One region of the Shewanella zhuhaiensis genome, then DNA from elsewhere that is predicted to be linked to it. Evidence: predicted binding sites of a transcription regulator. Region 1 holds the regulator's gene; each other region holds the start of a gene.

Evidence for each region. Region 1 encodes MetJ, which represses methionine synthesis genes. Its sites were predicted from a motif close to TAGACGTCTAGACGTCTA; they were not measured.
Region 2: the regulator MetJ is predicted to act here: its motif matches at 2,590-2,607, upstream of metE (5-methyltetrahydropteroyltriglutamate--homocysteine S-methyltransferase).
Region 3: the regulator MetJ is predicted to act here: its motif matches at 2,565-2,582, upstream of msrA (peptide-methionine (S)-S-oxide reductase MsrA).

The regions. Positions count from the first base shown of each region.
Region 1 covers NZ_JAKUDL010000001.1:193,272-198,548, reverse strand. The annotation lists gene MJ923_RS00835 (bifunctional aspartate kinase/homoserine dehydrogenase II) at 1-1,409, opposite strand, end outside; gene metB (cystathionine gamma-synthase) at 1,423-2,583, opposite strand; gene metJ (met regulon transcriptional regulator MetJ) at 2,799-3,113, shown strand; gene MJ923_RS00820 (sulfite exporter TauE/SafE family protein) at 3,177-3,905, shown strand; gene MJ923_RS00815 (conjugal transfer protein TraF) at 3,936-5,129, opposite strand; gene nrfD (NrfD/PsrC family molybdoenzyme membrane anchor subunit) at 5,269-5,277, opposite strand, start outside.
Region 2 covers NZ_JAKUDL010000003.1:471,921-477,197, reverse strand. The annotation lists gene MJ923_RS11745 (dodecin) at 1-156, opposite strand, end outside; gene metE (5-methyltetrahydropteroyltriglutamate--homocysteine S-methyltransferase) at 245-2,515, opposite strand; gene MJ923_RS11735 (LysR family transcriptional regulator) at 2,680-3,579, shown strand; gene MJ923_RS11730 (HDOD domain-containing protein) at 3,644-4,372, opposite strand; gene MJ923_RS11725 (GDSL-type esterase/lipase family protein) at 4,517-5,113, opposite strand; gene MJ923_RS11720 (TonB-dependent receptor) at 5,194-5,277, opposite strand, start outside.
Region 3 covers NZ_JAKUDL010000002.1:831,430-836,706, reverse strand. The annotation lists gene seqA (replication initiation negative regulator SeqA) at 1-278, shown strand, start outside; gene pgm (phosphoglucomutase (alpha-D-glucose-1,6-bisphosphate-dependent)) at 322-1,980, shown strand; gene msrA (peptide-methionine (S)-S-oxide reductase MsrA) at 2,059-2,553, opposite strand; gene astE (succinylglutamate desuccinylase) at 2,861-3,907, shown strand; gene MJ923_RS09340 (thiamine pyrophosphate-dependent dehydrogenase E1 component subunit alpha) at 4,060-5,238, shown strand; gene MJ923_RS09335 (alpha-ketoacid dehydrogenase subunit beta) at 5,242-5,277, shown strand, end outside.

The DNA.
Region 1 (5,277 bases):
TCGAGTTCGCGGCACAGGCTGGCATGGGAGCGGCGGAACAGGTCCACCCAGGCTTCGCCGATATTGCCCACTCCCAGCAGCACCACACCGATGCGCTTACGTGGTCCGGCGCAGCGGCGATGCACCTTTTGAGTGAGCAGGTTAACCTGACTCTTTGGCACCAGAGTCACCAGACTCAGACCATCCTGATACAAAGGCCTGGCCTCACGGCTGAGCAGCCTGGCGAAGCTTCTGCGATAGAGAATGGCATCGGCACTTACCAGCGCCACCAGCCCATTGTCGGTATTCACCACAACTTCAGCAATGGCGAAATCATCGGACTGGGCTTTAAGGAAACTGCTGACCTGCTTTTGATTTTCCACCGTGTAAGCCAGTTCCAGCTTGCCACGGGTGCTTTGCCAATGGGCAAGCGGCGTCAAGCCAGCCTGCTGAGCAGCACTCACCAGGGCTTCGGCATCGCCATCCAGCGACAGGCTGAACAGGGCGACTTCATTCAGATTGGTCACCACAGGCGCACTGGCCTGGGAACTGGTGGGTGCCACCAGAGTAAAATCGGTATGGGGCGCGTAACTTGAGCGCACCGCCATGCTTACCAGGGTGTTGAACAGTGGCTGCAAGGTACGGCTGTGCAGCACAGGCGAGCCCAATCGCGCCAAGCGGTCGGCCTCCGCCAGCGACATGCTCTTGAGCAGCTTGGCATCATTAATTTTGTTCGGGTCGGCATTAAACACCCCTTCCACATCGGTCCAGATAGTCACCCGGTCGATATCGGCGAGGCTGGCAATCAGGGTTGCAGAAAAGTCTGAACCGTTGCGCCCAAGCAGCAGGGTTTCACCGGCAGGATTTGCACAAATAAAGCCTGTGATAACAATGCGTTCTTTTTCATGTTCGGCGAGCATAGCTGCCACTTTTTCGCGGGATTCCTGCTCGCGGATATTGGGCACAGCACCTTCATCGGCTACCAGAATGCTGCAGGCATCCACATGGCTTGCTGCCACGCCGGACTCACGCAACAGCGCTGCCATCAGCCTGGCTGACCAACGCTCGCCAAAACTCACCACATGGCTGGTTTGATAATCGTTGAGGGTTTCCAGCGACAAGAGGCTGACCAACTGTGCCTTATCGGTAGACAGGCGCTCACGCAGATGGCGGGCCTGCTCGGCGCTGAGCAGCTGCTCGATAAGCCCCTGCTGATAGCTTATCAGCACCTGCAATTCTTCCTGCCACAGCTCTTTGGCATCGCGCAGCGAAAGCAGCTTATACAAAAAGTTGGTGGTTTTACCGGCGGCAGATACCACCACCAGATCGTCGCTGTGCCCCTGGGTCAGCAGGATATGGGCCACGCGGCGGTAACAGTCAGCATCGGCCAGACTGGAGCCACCAAACTTATGCAAATGACAACGCGCCATCACTGACTCCTATTTAACAGGCTGCTACGGCAGCCAGGGCGGCCTTGATGTCGGCCACTAAATCTTCTGCATCTTCAATCCCCACCGACAGGCGCAGTAGGGTGTCTTTAATTCCGGCCTCGGCACGGGCCTCTGGCACCATGGCTCTGTGGGTCATGGTGGCGGGTACAGCAATCAGGGACTCCACTCCGCCTAAGCTTTCTGCCACGCTGAAGTGTTGCAGCGATTCAAGGAATGCCACCACTTCTTTCTCGCCGCCAACCAGTTCAAAACTCAGCATAGCGCCAAAGCCTTTTTGCTGTCTTGCGGCAATTTCATGGCCAGGGTGATCGGCAAGCCCAGGGTAGTAGACCTTGCTCACCTGGGGGCTGTTATTCAGCACTTCAACAATGCGCTGGGCATTGGACTGATGCTCACGCACCCGCACACCCAGGGTGCGAATGCCGCGCAGGGTCAGGTAGCTGTCGAAGGCGCTGCCGGTCAGCCCCAGGGTGTTGGACCACCAGTGCAGGGTCTCGCCCAGCTCGGCATCCTTGGCAATCACAGCGCCGCCAACCACATCGCTGTGACCATTGATGTACTTGGTAGTGGAGTGAATAACTATGTCAGCACCGAGCAGCAGCGGTTGCTGCAAAATGGGCGACAGGAAGGTGTTGTCCACCACCACCAGGGCGCCCACCTCGTGGCTGGCATTGCTGATGGCCTGGATATCCACGACCCGCAGCAGCGGGTTGGATGGGGTTTCGAGCCATACCATCCGAGGCTTTTGGGCAATGGCAGCCGCCAGTGCAGCGCCATCGGTCTGATCCACAACAGCCAGCTTGAATGCGCCTTTGTTGGCGAGATTGGTGAACAGACGATAGCTGCCACCGTAACAATCGTGGGGCACAACCAAGAGGTCATCCGGCCCCAGAAGGCTGGTCACCAGGGTAATAGCGGCCATGCCGGTACAGGTCACAACCCCGGTCGCGCCTTGTTCAAGCTCAGCCAGGGCTTCGCCCAGAATACAACGGGTCGGATTACCCGAGCGGCTGTAGTCGAATTTGCGCGGATTCTTGTGGCCATCGAAGGAATAATTGGTCGACAGATAAATGGGAGGAACCACGGCGCCATGCTGGGTGTCGCTCTCGATGCCCTGACGCACCGCGATGGTGGCTGCTTTGCGCTGTGTCATTCTGTGTTCCTCCGGATAGTCTACGACGGAAATAAAGATGTCTGGACGTCTAAATTAACTCAAGCGGACGCCAATCGTCAATAGGCATCGAGACGTTTAGACGTCCAAATATCAGGAAATCTACTGATGTTTGGCGCGTTTTCGCAGCAATAATTTGACTGTATTTCGTAAGGGTTTAAAATCTGCTGCGAAATTTGGATTTAACAGGTGAGTCAATGACTGAATGGAATGGCGAATACATCAGCCCTTACGCTGAGCACGGCAAAAAGAATGAGCAGGTGAAAAAGATCACCGTTTCCATTCCTTTGAAAGTGTTGAAAATCCTGACAGACGAGCGCACCCGCCGCCAGGTTAACAACCTTCGTCATGCCACCAACAGTGAGCTCCTGTGTGAGGCTTTCCTCCACGCCTATACCGGCCAGCCACTGCCAAACGACGATGATCTGTCCAAGGATAAGCCCGATTCTATTCCTTCCGAGGCCAAAAAGCTGATGGATGAGATGGGCATCGAATGGGAAGACATGGAGTAAGCCTCCCTTCCACACTAGCACAAGGACCCCTCCGGGTCCTTGTGTCGTTTCAGGAGCTGGTAAATGTTGTCCGATCCTCTCACTCTGGTGCTGGCGCTGTTAATTATTTTCAGTGGTGCGCTAATCCAAAGCCTGATTGGTTTTGGTCTCGCCGTGGTGGCAAGCCCGCTGCTGTATCTGGTCGAGCCCGAACTGGTGCCTGTGCCTGTTATTCTGATGGGCTTTTCCATTGCCCTGCTCACCTTACTGAGAGAGCGCAGCGCCCTTGAGTTTTCCGGGCTGCAATATGCGCTGCTGGGGCGGATCCCCGGCGGACTTTTAGGCGCAGCATTGCTGCTTGCCGCGCCCACGCCGGTACTTGGCCTCGCCATCGCCACTATCGTATTTTTGGCGGTAGCCCTGAGCCTGCTGCGCCTGAGCGCGCCCATTAACCGCGTGACCCTGTTTATTGCCGGCACCGTCTCCGGCGTGTTTGGTACCATCGCCGCCATTGGCGGGCCACCGATGGCGATACTGCTGGCAGGCAAAGACCCCGGCAAGTTCCGTGCGGCCCTGTCCGCCTTTTTCATTTTCAGCTCGCTGATTGCCTTGAGTATTCTGGCCTTTGCCGGGCTGGTAACCGAGGCTCAGCTTTGGTGGTCAGTCACCCTGTTGCCCGCAGTCGTTGCCGGTTATTGGGTTGCTGGCAAACTGCTTGGCAGAGTCGATAAACAAAAAACCAGAGTCGCAACCCTGGTTTTATGTAGTCTCAGCGCCCTGCTGCTGACACTGAAGTCCCTCGCCGAGCTCTGAACTTAGGCGCCTTCACTCAAGGGCGGGCTTTTAAAAGTGATATGAGCTCTGCAATACGGCGCCGACGGTGTCATTGTCACCCCACATCCCGGTGAGGTCGAGCTTGAAGCCTTCGCCAATCTGAAAACCTGTGCCCACCGAGTAGATATCGGCGGTCATATCATTCAGATCCTGGCGATAACCAAGCCTCAGCGACAGCCAGTCGAGCGCTTGCCATTCTCCGCCAAAACGCCAGTATTTGGTGCCTTCAAGGCCGACAAACTTTTCGTTGTCGGTCAAATCCAAATCGGTGCTCAGCTGCCAACTGGCGCTGGTGTATGCGGCGCCCAGTGTCACCATGGGGCCGGCGCGGTATTTAAGCTGCACCCCTTCTGACTCCACGGTTTCCAGCTCGCGCTCAATTAAATTACGCCCCACCAAGCCCAGGGTCAGGCCGCGCATCGGCATAATGGCAAGACCGGCATCCAGATTGAATCCAGTGTCATCGTTACGGTAATCGTCGCTGTCGAAGTCGCCTGCATCAAAGTTGTTGGCACTGACGGCGTAGTTGAAGCTGTCGAGCCGCTGCAGCTTGGGGGTCAGGCCGATGGTGACCGGCATATTCACTATCGACAGTGGCATGCTGACCGAGAGCGCCAGCTCCGAAGAAGCACCGGCAATCACCCGCCCCTGGGAGGTCAGGTCATCGAGTTCAGGGGGATTCATGGGGTCAAGGGTTTCCAGCAGTACCAAATCGGCATCGCTGATATCCGCCACTGCGACGCCATCGAGATAACTGCGATAATACACGCCCCAGCTCATACCCTTGGTTGGCATGGCAAAGCTGAAACCAATACCGGCTGAGGCATACGCTGTGTTGCCATCAAGCCCCTTAAGGTTGGCCAGCAGGGCAGCGCGGTAGGCATCTATGGCAACCACATCGCCGTTATTGATGGCCGTATCCAGGCCATTGTAGTTATCTTCGAGGGTGTCGAACTTGTCGGTCATATTGTCTTTGTCTGACACTTCGGCCCCCAGCACAGGAATAAGCAGCCCAAAGTCTCCTTCGGTATAACCGGGTAAAGACAGGAGCGCCGGGTTCATCCAGGGGGCCGCCTCCAGGCTGGCTGATGCCACACCAGTGCCGCCCATGGCATCACTGCGGGCTTCAAAAACGTCCTGCGCGCACAATCCATACTGGCTGAACACCAGCCCCAACGAGGCTGCCACGAGCTTTGTTTTCATCCCTTTCTCCCCCCGGCATCGTTCTTTTACGGCATACAGCAAGCCTCCTAAAAGCGTAGTTCAGCCGTGGGGGATTGGCGGAAATTTACGCAAAAAAAGCCCGCAAAATGCGGGCTTTTGGCTGAATCGATTCAAGCGGTCAGGACAG
Region 2 (5,277 bases), on a different contig from region 1:
CACACCCGCTTCAAGGTGACCTCGGGTTTCTATCACTTCGAACCAACGCAGATGATGCAGTGACTGCGCCGCCGCAGCCACTGCATTACGTATGGCATCGTCGCTGCTGAGGGTAGAGGAACCTGTGACTTCAACTATCTTGTAGACATGATTCATGGCAAGCCTCCTGATGGCGAAGATCCAGCCTTGGGCTGCATCTTCGGTATTGTTCCCTCAGTATAGTCCCTGATTTCAGAGCCAAGCCTCAGCCCAGGCGGCGACGCAGCTCGCGGGTGGCATCGACCATATTACGCAGCGCCGGCTCCACCTCATCCCAGGTACGGGTTTTAAGGCCACAGTCCGGGTTGACCCAAAGCTGCCGGAGCGGAATGCGCTTGGCCGCCCGTTCCATCAGCGCCACCATGGCCTCCACATCCGGTGTATTGGGCGAGTGAATATCGTACACACCCGGGCCAATTTCGGCCGGGTATTCAAAGTCTTCGAAGGCGCGCAGCAGTTCCATGGCCGAGCGGCTGGTTTCGATGGTGATCACATCGGCATCCATGGCGGCAATGGCAGCTATGGTGTCGTTAAACTCGCTGTAGCACATGTGAGTGTGGATTTGGGTATTATCCCGCACGCAGGCAGCGCTCAGCTTAAAGGAGTCCACTGCCCAGTCGAGATACGTCTGCCAGTCAACGCGGCGCAAGGGCAACCCTTCGCGGAACGCTGGCTCGTCAATCTGGATAATGGCAATGCCTGAGCGCTCCAGATCCGCCACTTCATCGCGAATCGCCAGTGCAATTTGCTTACAGATAGTCTCGCGGCTGATATCTTCCCTGGCAAACGACCAATGCAGAATGGTTACAGGCCCGGTCAGCATGCCTTTCACCGGCTTGTCGGTCAGACTCTGGGCGTACTCGGCCCAGTCGAGAGTCATCGGCCTAGGGCGAGATACATCGCCGTATATCAATGGCGGTTTTACGCAGCGGCTGCCGTAACTCTGCACCCAGCCGTTTTTGGTAAAGCCAACACCCTCGAGCTGCTCACCAAAGTACTCCACCATGTCGTTACGCTCAGCTTCGCCGTGCACCAACACATCTATGCCGAGTTTCAGCTGGCGGTCGATGGTATCGCGGCACACCTGCTTAAGCTGGTTATCGTACTCAAGGACGCTGATTTCACCTTTGCGCAAACGGCTTCTCAGGGCTCGAATGGCCGGGGTCTGCGGGAAAGAACCAATGGTAGTGGTTGGCAAAAGTGGCAGCTTAAGCCGCTGTTGCTGCTGTTGCTGACGGGCAGCAAACGCACTTTGACGCTCAAAATCGGCGCTGGTGAGTGCATCCAGCCTGGCGGCCACCGCGGCATCGGCGGCCTGGGCGCGCTCGGCGCGGCGCGCCGCACATTCGGCGGCAATCGCCGCAGCTTCAGGGCCACTGGGGACGGTCAGCAGGGTATCGAGACTTCTCAGCTCCAACAGCTTTTGCCTGGCAAAGGCGAGCTGACGCTTAAGTTCAGGCTTAAGGGTGGTTTCCACATCGAGATCAACCGGCGTGTGCAGCAGCGAGCAGGAAGTTGCCAACCACAGGCGATCGCCAAGATCTCTTGCAAGCGGGGCAATACGCTCGGCAATCACATCAAGATCGGCGGCCCACACGTTGCGGCCATTGATAAGCCCCAAACTCAGCACCTGCTGCTGTCCAAGCTTGGGCAAAAAGACCTCAAGCTGCTCCGGCGCAGACACCAGATCCAGGTGCAGCCCCGCCACCGGCAGCGCACCTATGATGTCAGCATGATGGGCCACTGAGCCGTAGTAGCTGGTCAAAAGCAGTTTAACCGACACACAGGTAAAAGCCTGGTACGCCGTGGCAAAGGCTGCCTGCCAGCTTTCATCCAGATCCAGCGCCAGCACAGGCTCTTCAATTTGTACCCAGCTCACGCCCTGAGCGGCAAAGCGCGCCAGCAGCTCAGCATAGGTAGCCAGCAGCTGAGGCAACAGGCTTAATTTATCAAACTCACTGCCGTAGGCTTTCGACAAATACAGGAAAGATACGGGGCCCAGAATGCAGGGCTTGGGGTCGTAGCCCAGCGCCTTGACCTCCTCAACTTCATCAAACAACTGAGTCCAGGCGATGGAAAAAGTTTGGTCGGCGTGAAGCTCGGGCACTATGTAGTGGTAATTGGTATTGAAATACTTGGTCATTTCCGCCGCTGCTGCGGCTTTGCCGCTTGGCGCACGGCCACGGGCAACCCTGAACAGGGTATCCAGATCCACCTTATCGCCATCGCGGTGGCGCAAAGGAATAGCATTTAAGGTCGCCGCCAGGGTCAGCACCTGATCGTAATAGGCAAAATCCCCCACCGGCAAACGTTCTACCCCAGCATCAGCCTGCCACTGCCAGTGGGTCTGCCGCAGAGCCTTGGCCTGTGCCAGTAGCTCGCTCTGGGACAACTCTCCACGCCAGTATTGCTCGAGGGCGAACTTCAGCTCACGGCGACGTCCTATCCGTGGGAAACCAAGACTATTTAATTGCATATTGTATACCTTATTGGTTTAATATGAACACAATTCAAAGAGAGACCCCTGTTAAACAAATTTTAATAGGCGTCTGGACGTCTAGAAGTTTATTGTGGTAGTCTTCTGGCAAGCAAACGAATTGCATTCACGGGCAACATGAACAAACTTCATGTGGAGTAGAGATGATAGAGCTAAGACACCTTCGCACCCTGATGGCACTGAAAGAGAGTGGCAGCCTCGCGGCCGCGGCCAAAAAACGCTTTGTCACCCAGTCTGCCTTGTCTCATCAGATTAAAGAGCTGGAAACCCGCATCAACTCGCCTGTGTTTGTGAGAAAAAGTAAACCCCTGTCCTTTACCCAGGAAGGTGCCAGATTGCTGAATCTGGCCGAAGAAATTCTGCCGCGGGTGATGGAAACCGAGTCTGTACTGAAAAAGGGGCTGGAGAGTGATGCCAACCTTATTCGGGTTGGGATTGAATGCCACAGCTGTTTTCGCTGGTTGATGCCTGTGATGGAAGCCTTCCGGGCAGAGTTTCCTGACTCAGATCTGGATCTCTCCAGTCGTCACCTGTTCGACTCCCTCAACGCGCTGGAATCTGGCGAGCTGGACATAGTGCTGACGTCCGATCCTGTGCCCGGCCACCAACTGGCTTATCAGCATCTGTTTGATTTTGAAGTGCGTCTGGCTGTTGCCAACGAACATCCGTTGGCCAACAAGCCACAGGTGCTGCCACGGGATCTGGAAGGACTGCCGATTATCAGCTATCCAGTACCACTGGAGCGCCTGGACTTGTTCAGGCTGTTTCTGGAGCCTGCTGGCGTTACCCCGGGGGTGCAGAAAACCTGCGACCTCACCTCGGTACTGCTGCAACGCATCGCCTGCCAGGATGGTATTGCCGCCCTGCCAAGCTGGTCAATCAGCGAAGCCCAGGGACTCAGCCTGACCAGCGTGCGCCTCGGCGCTGAGGGCTTAAAACGCCCCCTGTTTGGCGCCTACCGTCGTGGCAGTGCCAACTCAAGTCAGCTGCAACGTTATCTGGAACTGGTTGCCGCAGAAGGCATTGCCCGCCAGCCGCGATAACAGCCGATTTATAGAAAAGTACCCATAAAAAAAGCCTGCAAATGCAGGCGTTTTTTTAGCATTCTTACAGTGGATTCAGCAGCAACCCACGCATCGACAACACCCGTCGCAGCACCAGACCGGCTGAGTTGGGGTTTCGGGTCTGACGCAGGTTGTGAGCAATCATAAACTCTTCTTTAAGCTCCTCATCCAGCCCCAGTGAATCAAAGGCTTCCAGCGTCAGCGTCTGCTGTTGGGTATCTATGATTTGCTTGATGATACTGAGCGGGAACGACTCTTCCGACTCAGCATTGAGATAAGCAAAGGCGGTCAGCGCAATGATTTGGCCGAACACGCTGAACAGCGCCAGAGTTTGCACTTCATCCGGGTCTATATGGCTGCCGACATCTTTTAAGCTGTCGACCGCAGAAGCAGCAATGCTCTCGGTCAGGCGCCAGTAGCCCTGCACCAACTTTTTGTACGGCTGGGGCAGCTCATCGAGGCGCTCTTTGAGGTAAAAACTGAAGGCATAGCGGTAAATGTTGACCTGACCCAGGCGAATAAGCGCATCCTTAAGGCTGCGGTTTTTGCTGTTATTGGCTACACCACCAGCGTGAGCAGTGGTAGAGCGCCACAACAAATGCGCCGCCAACGCGGGATCGCTGGACACTATGTCCACCACATTACGCACATCACCGTCTGCGATGATGGCCTTTTTCAGCGGGATAAGGATCCCGCGACGACCAATGACCTGTTCTTCATTGGCAATGATCGCCCTGATTTGAGAAAAAACCTGATGCTCAAGCTCAGTCATGAAACTAACCTATTCTTGTCCGGGCAACGAAATAAGACCTGACCAACACCCGCCCTGGTTATTATTATCGGGGAATTTACCCATAAAATCCTGTTCTCGGTCAAGTTGATTTCCCGGGGTTTGCACTTTTTTAGCCACATGTCATCAAAAGGCACCACTTTGGCTCGCCAAACGGTAAATATCGTCGGCCAAAACCCGGTAACCAGCGTCATTTAAATGAACAGTGTCCGATTTCATGGCGCTGTCAGTCAGGAGCTTGGACAGGGTGTCTTCCAGCAGCGGCAATGAATACTCATCGGCAAGTTCAGCATAAAGGTCCGGTGGCGATAAAAACAATTGCCTGTCGGGTACGGCCACCAACAGCACCGGAATTTGCCTGCCCTGAGCTTCCCTAATCATAGCCGCCAAATTGGCTTTTAGGTCGACCTTGTCGAGGTTTCTGAGAATATCATTGCCACCTTCGAGTAAGATCACCATATCGGGATGGGATTCTTCCAGCACCTCGGCAAAACGGGTAAGCCCTTCGGCGGTGGTTTCACCGGAGATCCCGCCATTGATGACTTCACAGTCACACAGACGGGCCAAGTGCGCCGGATAATCGCCGTCATCCGGGGCACCAACACCCACGGTGAGACTGTCGCCAAAAGCCAGCAGCCGGGCATTCTCGCCCAAATAAGGCAAACGCGGACCGCCACAGGCGCTCAGCATCAATATGATGGCCAAACAATATCTCAGTCGCACAGCTGTCTCCCTTTCAGTACACCTGTTATCGCCGAAAAAAAAGCCGGACACAAGTCCGGCTTTTTGTTTTCAGGCGTTTATCAGTAGCGCACGCCCAAGGTCAGACTGATCTTGCGGCCTTCGCCGGGATAATAGCCATTGCCCCACTCGCTGTAATAGCCAGA
Region 3 (5,277 bases), on a different contig from region 1:
TCCTGTACGCATTGGAGTGCCTGCACGCTGCCGCTCCAGGCCGTTTCGAGCAGGTGCTGCAAATCCAGGGGCGCGATCGCCTCTACTTTGCCACCTCCAAAGATGCACTGCTTAAGGCCAGTAAATCGGCCAACCCAAAAGAGATTGGTTGTAGTGGTTTTTGGGTAACCACCAATAACAATACCGCGAAAAAACGCACCATTTTGGAAGAAGCCCTGCTGCAGCTTGGCTGCGATCCTGTGCGCGCCAAATCCCTCGGTGAATTGGCACTGGCCTGATTGAGCCACACGTTTTGGATGACTGAATAAAGGATTACACGTCTTGGCAATCCATGACCGCGCGGGCAAGCCCGCCCAGCAAGGGGATCTGGTTAATATCCCCAAACTGATGAGCCACTATTACCGCCTGGTACCGGATGTAAACGATCCGGCCCAGAAAGTCAGCTTCGGCACCTCCGGCCACCGTGGCTGCGCGTTCCATAAAGGTTTTAACGAGCAGCACATTCTGGCCATTGCACAGGCTGTGGTGGATTGGCGTACTCAGGCCGGGATCGGTGGCGCCCTGTATTTGGGAATGGATACCCATGCGTTGTCGCAGGCTGCTTACCTGTCGGTCATTGAAGTGCTGGTTGCCAACCATGTGTGCGTGATTGCCCAGCTCAATGACAGCTTTACCCCAACGCCTGTGGTCAGCCAGGCCATTGTTGCCGCCAATTGTGGCCAGAGCAATGCCGCTGCACTTTGCGATGGCATTATCATCACGCCATCCCACAATCCGCCCCAGGACGGGGGCATCAAGTACAATCCGCCCCATGGCGGCCCGGCTGAAGGCGAGATCACCGGCTGGATTGAAAAACGTGCCAATCACTATCTGCTGCATGCCCTCGATGGTGTGAAGCGGGTTAACTACGGCATTGCGCAAACGCTGCCGTTTTTAAAGCATAAAGATTTGATAGCGCCCTACGTGAACGACCTTGCGCAAGTGGTGGATTTGGCCGCCATCGCCAAAGCTGGCGTGCGTATTGGGGTTGACCCTCTGGGTGGCAGCGGTATTCATTACTGGCAGCCGATCGCCAAACAATATGGGCTTGATATCACTCTGGTTAATCACAGCGTGGACCCGACTTTCGGGTTTATGACCCTGGATAAAGACGGCAAAATCCGCATGGATTGCTCATCGCCCCATGCCATGGCCGGCCTGCTGGTACATAAAGACAAGTTTGATATCTGTGTTGGCAACGATCCTGACTACGATCGCCACGGCATCGTATGCCCGGGCACTGGTCTTATGGATCCGAACCATTATCTGGCCGTTGCCATCGACTATCTGCTGGGCCACAGACCCCAGTGGGCCAAAACCTTAGCTGTGGGTAAGACCCTGGTGTCGAGTTCACTTATCGACAAGGTTTGCGCCGCCCATCAGGTGCCTTTGATGGAAGTGCCGGTGGGCTTTAAGTGGTTTGTCGATGGTCTGGCCGATGGCAGTGTCTGCTTTGGCGGAGAAGAGAGCGCCGGTGCAGCCTTCCTTAAAATGGATGGCACTACCTGGTGTACCGATAAAGACGGCTTCATTCTGGCACTGCTTGCGGCTGAAATTCTTGCTGTGACAGGGAAAACCCCAGCCCAGCGGTATGAAGAGCTGGTTGCCGAGCATGGCCGCTGCTTCTACAAACGTATCGATAGCCCGCTAAACCCCAAGATGAAGGCCAAGTTTGCTGCGCTGAATGCTGAAACCCTCGGGGCAGACGCTGTTGCCGGTGACAAGATAGCCGCGGTGCTGACCAGGGCGCCGGGCAACGATGCTGCCATTGGCGGTATCAAGGTGTGCACCGACAAAGGCTGGTTTGCCGCCAGACCATCGGGCACTGAGCCGCTGTTTAAGCTGTACGCTGAAAGCTTTGTCAGCGAGGCCCATCTCGCTGAGCTGATTGCCGATGCACAGGCTATTCTCGGTGCGGCGCTCAAGGCCATTAAAATCTAAACGCTTTACTTCACAATAAAAAACGCGCCCCATGGCGCGTTTTTTTATCTCTGGATGTACATTTGGAGCCACATAGGCTCAGTATTCAATATGGCAACTGGGCAGGTTGTTCTTATCGAGATAATTCTGATGGTACTCTTCGGCCACGTGGAAGGTTTGCAGCGGTACGATTTCGGTCACTATGTGGCGGCTACCCCAGCGACCAGAGCGGGCGAGGGCAAGTTTGGACGCTTCTGCCTGCTCTTTTTGCAGCTTGTCGTGGAAAAAGATAGTGCTGCGATACTGGGTGCCTATGTCGCCACCCTGTTGGTTGAGGCTGGTTGGGTTATGGTTTTTCCAAAACACCTGCAGCAAATCGTCAAAGCTCACCTGACTTGGATCGAATTCAACCTGCACCACTTCGGCGTGGCCGGTGATGCCTTTTTTTACATCTTCATAGCGGGAATATTTGTCGTTACCGCCCATGTAACCGCAGGTGGCGCTGATCACGCCCGGGATCTGCCGGAAAAAATACTCTACACCCCAAAAACAGCCGGCGCCGAATGTGGCAAATGATGAACTGGATTGTGACATGGAAACCTCTATGGATGTCTGGACGGCTAAATTGTGATGAAACTTTGTCGTAAATGCAATAGGGCGAGGCGGCTTTGTTATCAACTCCGGCGTGGCAATGGCTAAATGATTGAGATCAGGCTTAAATAGCTGTGATAGTATTGGCACAAAAAACTGCATGGCCTCACGGATTGCTGCCGGTTTGACTGCATAACAGTTGTCTGCCGCTCGGCTGTACTGTCCGGCCAACAGGCAGTTATCAGCAAGCAAAGCCTTAGGGAAGGCGTGAAGCTGTCTTCGCCCCTTCCTCAGAGAAAGGAGACCCCAAGTGCTTAACCTACTGCAAGGCTGCAAAGACTTTTTGCATCTCACCCTGTCAAATCCTGAACACCTGGACCCCATAGCCCCCCAACTTCTGCATGGCCACACCAAAGTAAGCCTTTGGGATACAGGCGTACTGCTGTTTGAACCAGCAGGTGGCAACAGCCAAAAAGATGTGGTGCTCTCAAGCGGAGTGCACGGCAACGAAACTGCGCCAATTGAGCTTTGTAATGGCCTTATTCAGGATCTGCTGGAAGGGCGTTTGCAGGTAAAAGAGCGGGTTCTGTTCCTGATTGGTAACCCGGCCGCCATCAACAATGGCACCCGCATCGTAGATGAAAACATGAACCGCCTTTTCAGCGGTGAGCACAGCCGTGGCCCCGGGCTGTCAAACCCTGAGCGGGTAAGAGCCAAAAAGCTTGAGGCCTATGTCACCCGTTTCTTCAGCGAAGGCGCGGCAATCGGCGCAGGCAGGCAGCGAATTCATTACGACTTGCACACTGCCATCCGCGGCTCAAAGCATGAAAAGTTTGCTATTTACCCCTATCGACCCGGCCGCGCTTTCAGTGGCGAGCAAATTATGTTCCTGGCGGCGAGCGGCGTAGATACCGTGCTGTTCCACCACGAACCGACCACAACTTTCAGTTATTTCTCCTCCGAACTGTTCCGCGCCGACGCCTTTACCATAGAGCTTGGCAAGGTGTATCCCATGGGGCAGAACGACATGAGCAAGTTCGACAGCACCCGCGAAATGTTCAAGCGCCTTATCTGTACTGAGCCGCTGGAATTGCCAGCCTTTGATGCCACTCAGGTGAACCTCTACCAGGTTTGCAGGGTCATTAATAAGGAAGCCGACGACTTTGAATTTACCTTCAGCACCGATGTAGAGAACTTTACCGCCTTCCCCCGTGGCCATGTGATTGCCCGTCAGGCCGGTAAGGACATACTGATTGAGCAGGAAACCGAAGCTGTGGTCTTCCCCAATGCCAAGGTGCCTATTGGCCAGCGCACTGTGATCATGCTGGTACCCGCGGTAAATCCACACGTGGAATAAGGCTGTAAAGCAATTAATACATGCATTCGGGGGAAACTTGTCCCCCGTCATAGTGTAATGATTGTCAGGTAGTTTACGTTAACGTAATGTTCATCCCGCGTTTTACATACAGGCCTGGTTGTGCCCGGCCACAATGATAACAAGAGCAGAATATGAGCAACGCAACAACAAACCAAGAGACTGTGCATAAGGTCTCCTTCCTCGACAGGGAGTCGCTGCACATCCCCATTCTCAAGATCCTTCAGGCCGACGGTACGCCTTACGAGGAAGCCGTTCTCCCGCAAATCGACGAAGCCCTTGCCAAGCGCATCTATGACGCCTGTGTGTTCACCCGGGTGCTGGATGAGCGCATGTTGGGTGCACAGCGCCAGGGTCGTATCAGTTTTTACATGACCTGTACCGGTGAAGAAGCCGCTATTCTCGGCAGCGCAGCTGCCCTGGATGACAAAGACGTTATCCTGGCACAATACCGCGAGCACGCCGCCCTGCGCTATCGCGGTTTTACCACCGAACAGTTTATGAACCAGATGTTCAGTAACGAAAAAGATCTCGGTAAAGGCCGCCAGATGCCGATCCATTACGGTACGGCAGCGCTGCATTATCAAACCATTTCCTCGCCACTGGGCACTCAAATCCCGCAGGCCACCGGCGTGGGTTACAGCCTGAAAATGAAAGGCGAGCGCAATGTCGCCATTTGTTACTTTGGTGAAGGCGCAGCTTCTGAAGGCGACTTCCACGCCGGTCTGAACATGGCTGCGGTGCTGAAAGCGCCGGTAATTTTCTTCTGCCGTAACAACGGCTACGCCATTTCCACCCCCACCGAAGAGCAGTTTGCCGGTAACGGCATTGCCAGCCGCGGTGTGGGCTACGGCATGCATACCATCCGCGTTGACGGCAACGATATGCTGGCGGTGCTTGCCGCCACCCAGCAGGCCCGTGCCTATGCCCTTGAGCACAACGCACCTGTGCTGATTGAAGCCATGACCTATCGACTCGGTGCCCATTCTTCATCGGACGACCCTTCCGGTTACCGCTCCAAGGAAGAAGAAGCCAAATGGCGTGAGCACGACCCGGTTAAGCGATTCAAGCTGTGGCTTATCAATAAAGGCTGGCTCGCCGAGGCCGATGATGAAGCCATGTACGAGAAATACCGCGAAGAAGTACTGGCCTCAGTAAAAGTGGCAGAGAAAATTCCGGCCCCCCGCATCGATGAGATTATTGAGGATGTCTACGATGAGCCAACGCCGCAGCTGAAAAAGCAGCTGGAGACGCTGAAGGCGCACGTGAAAAAGTATCCGCAAGCTTATCCAAAAACTGCAGGGAGGCTCTAAGCCGTGGCTGAAATGAATATGTTGCAAGCCATCAACAGT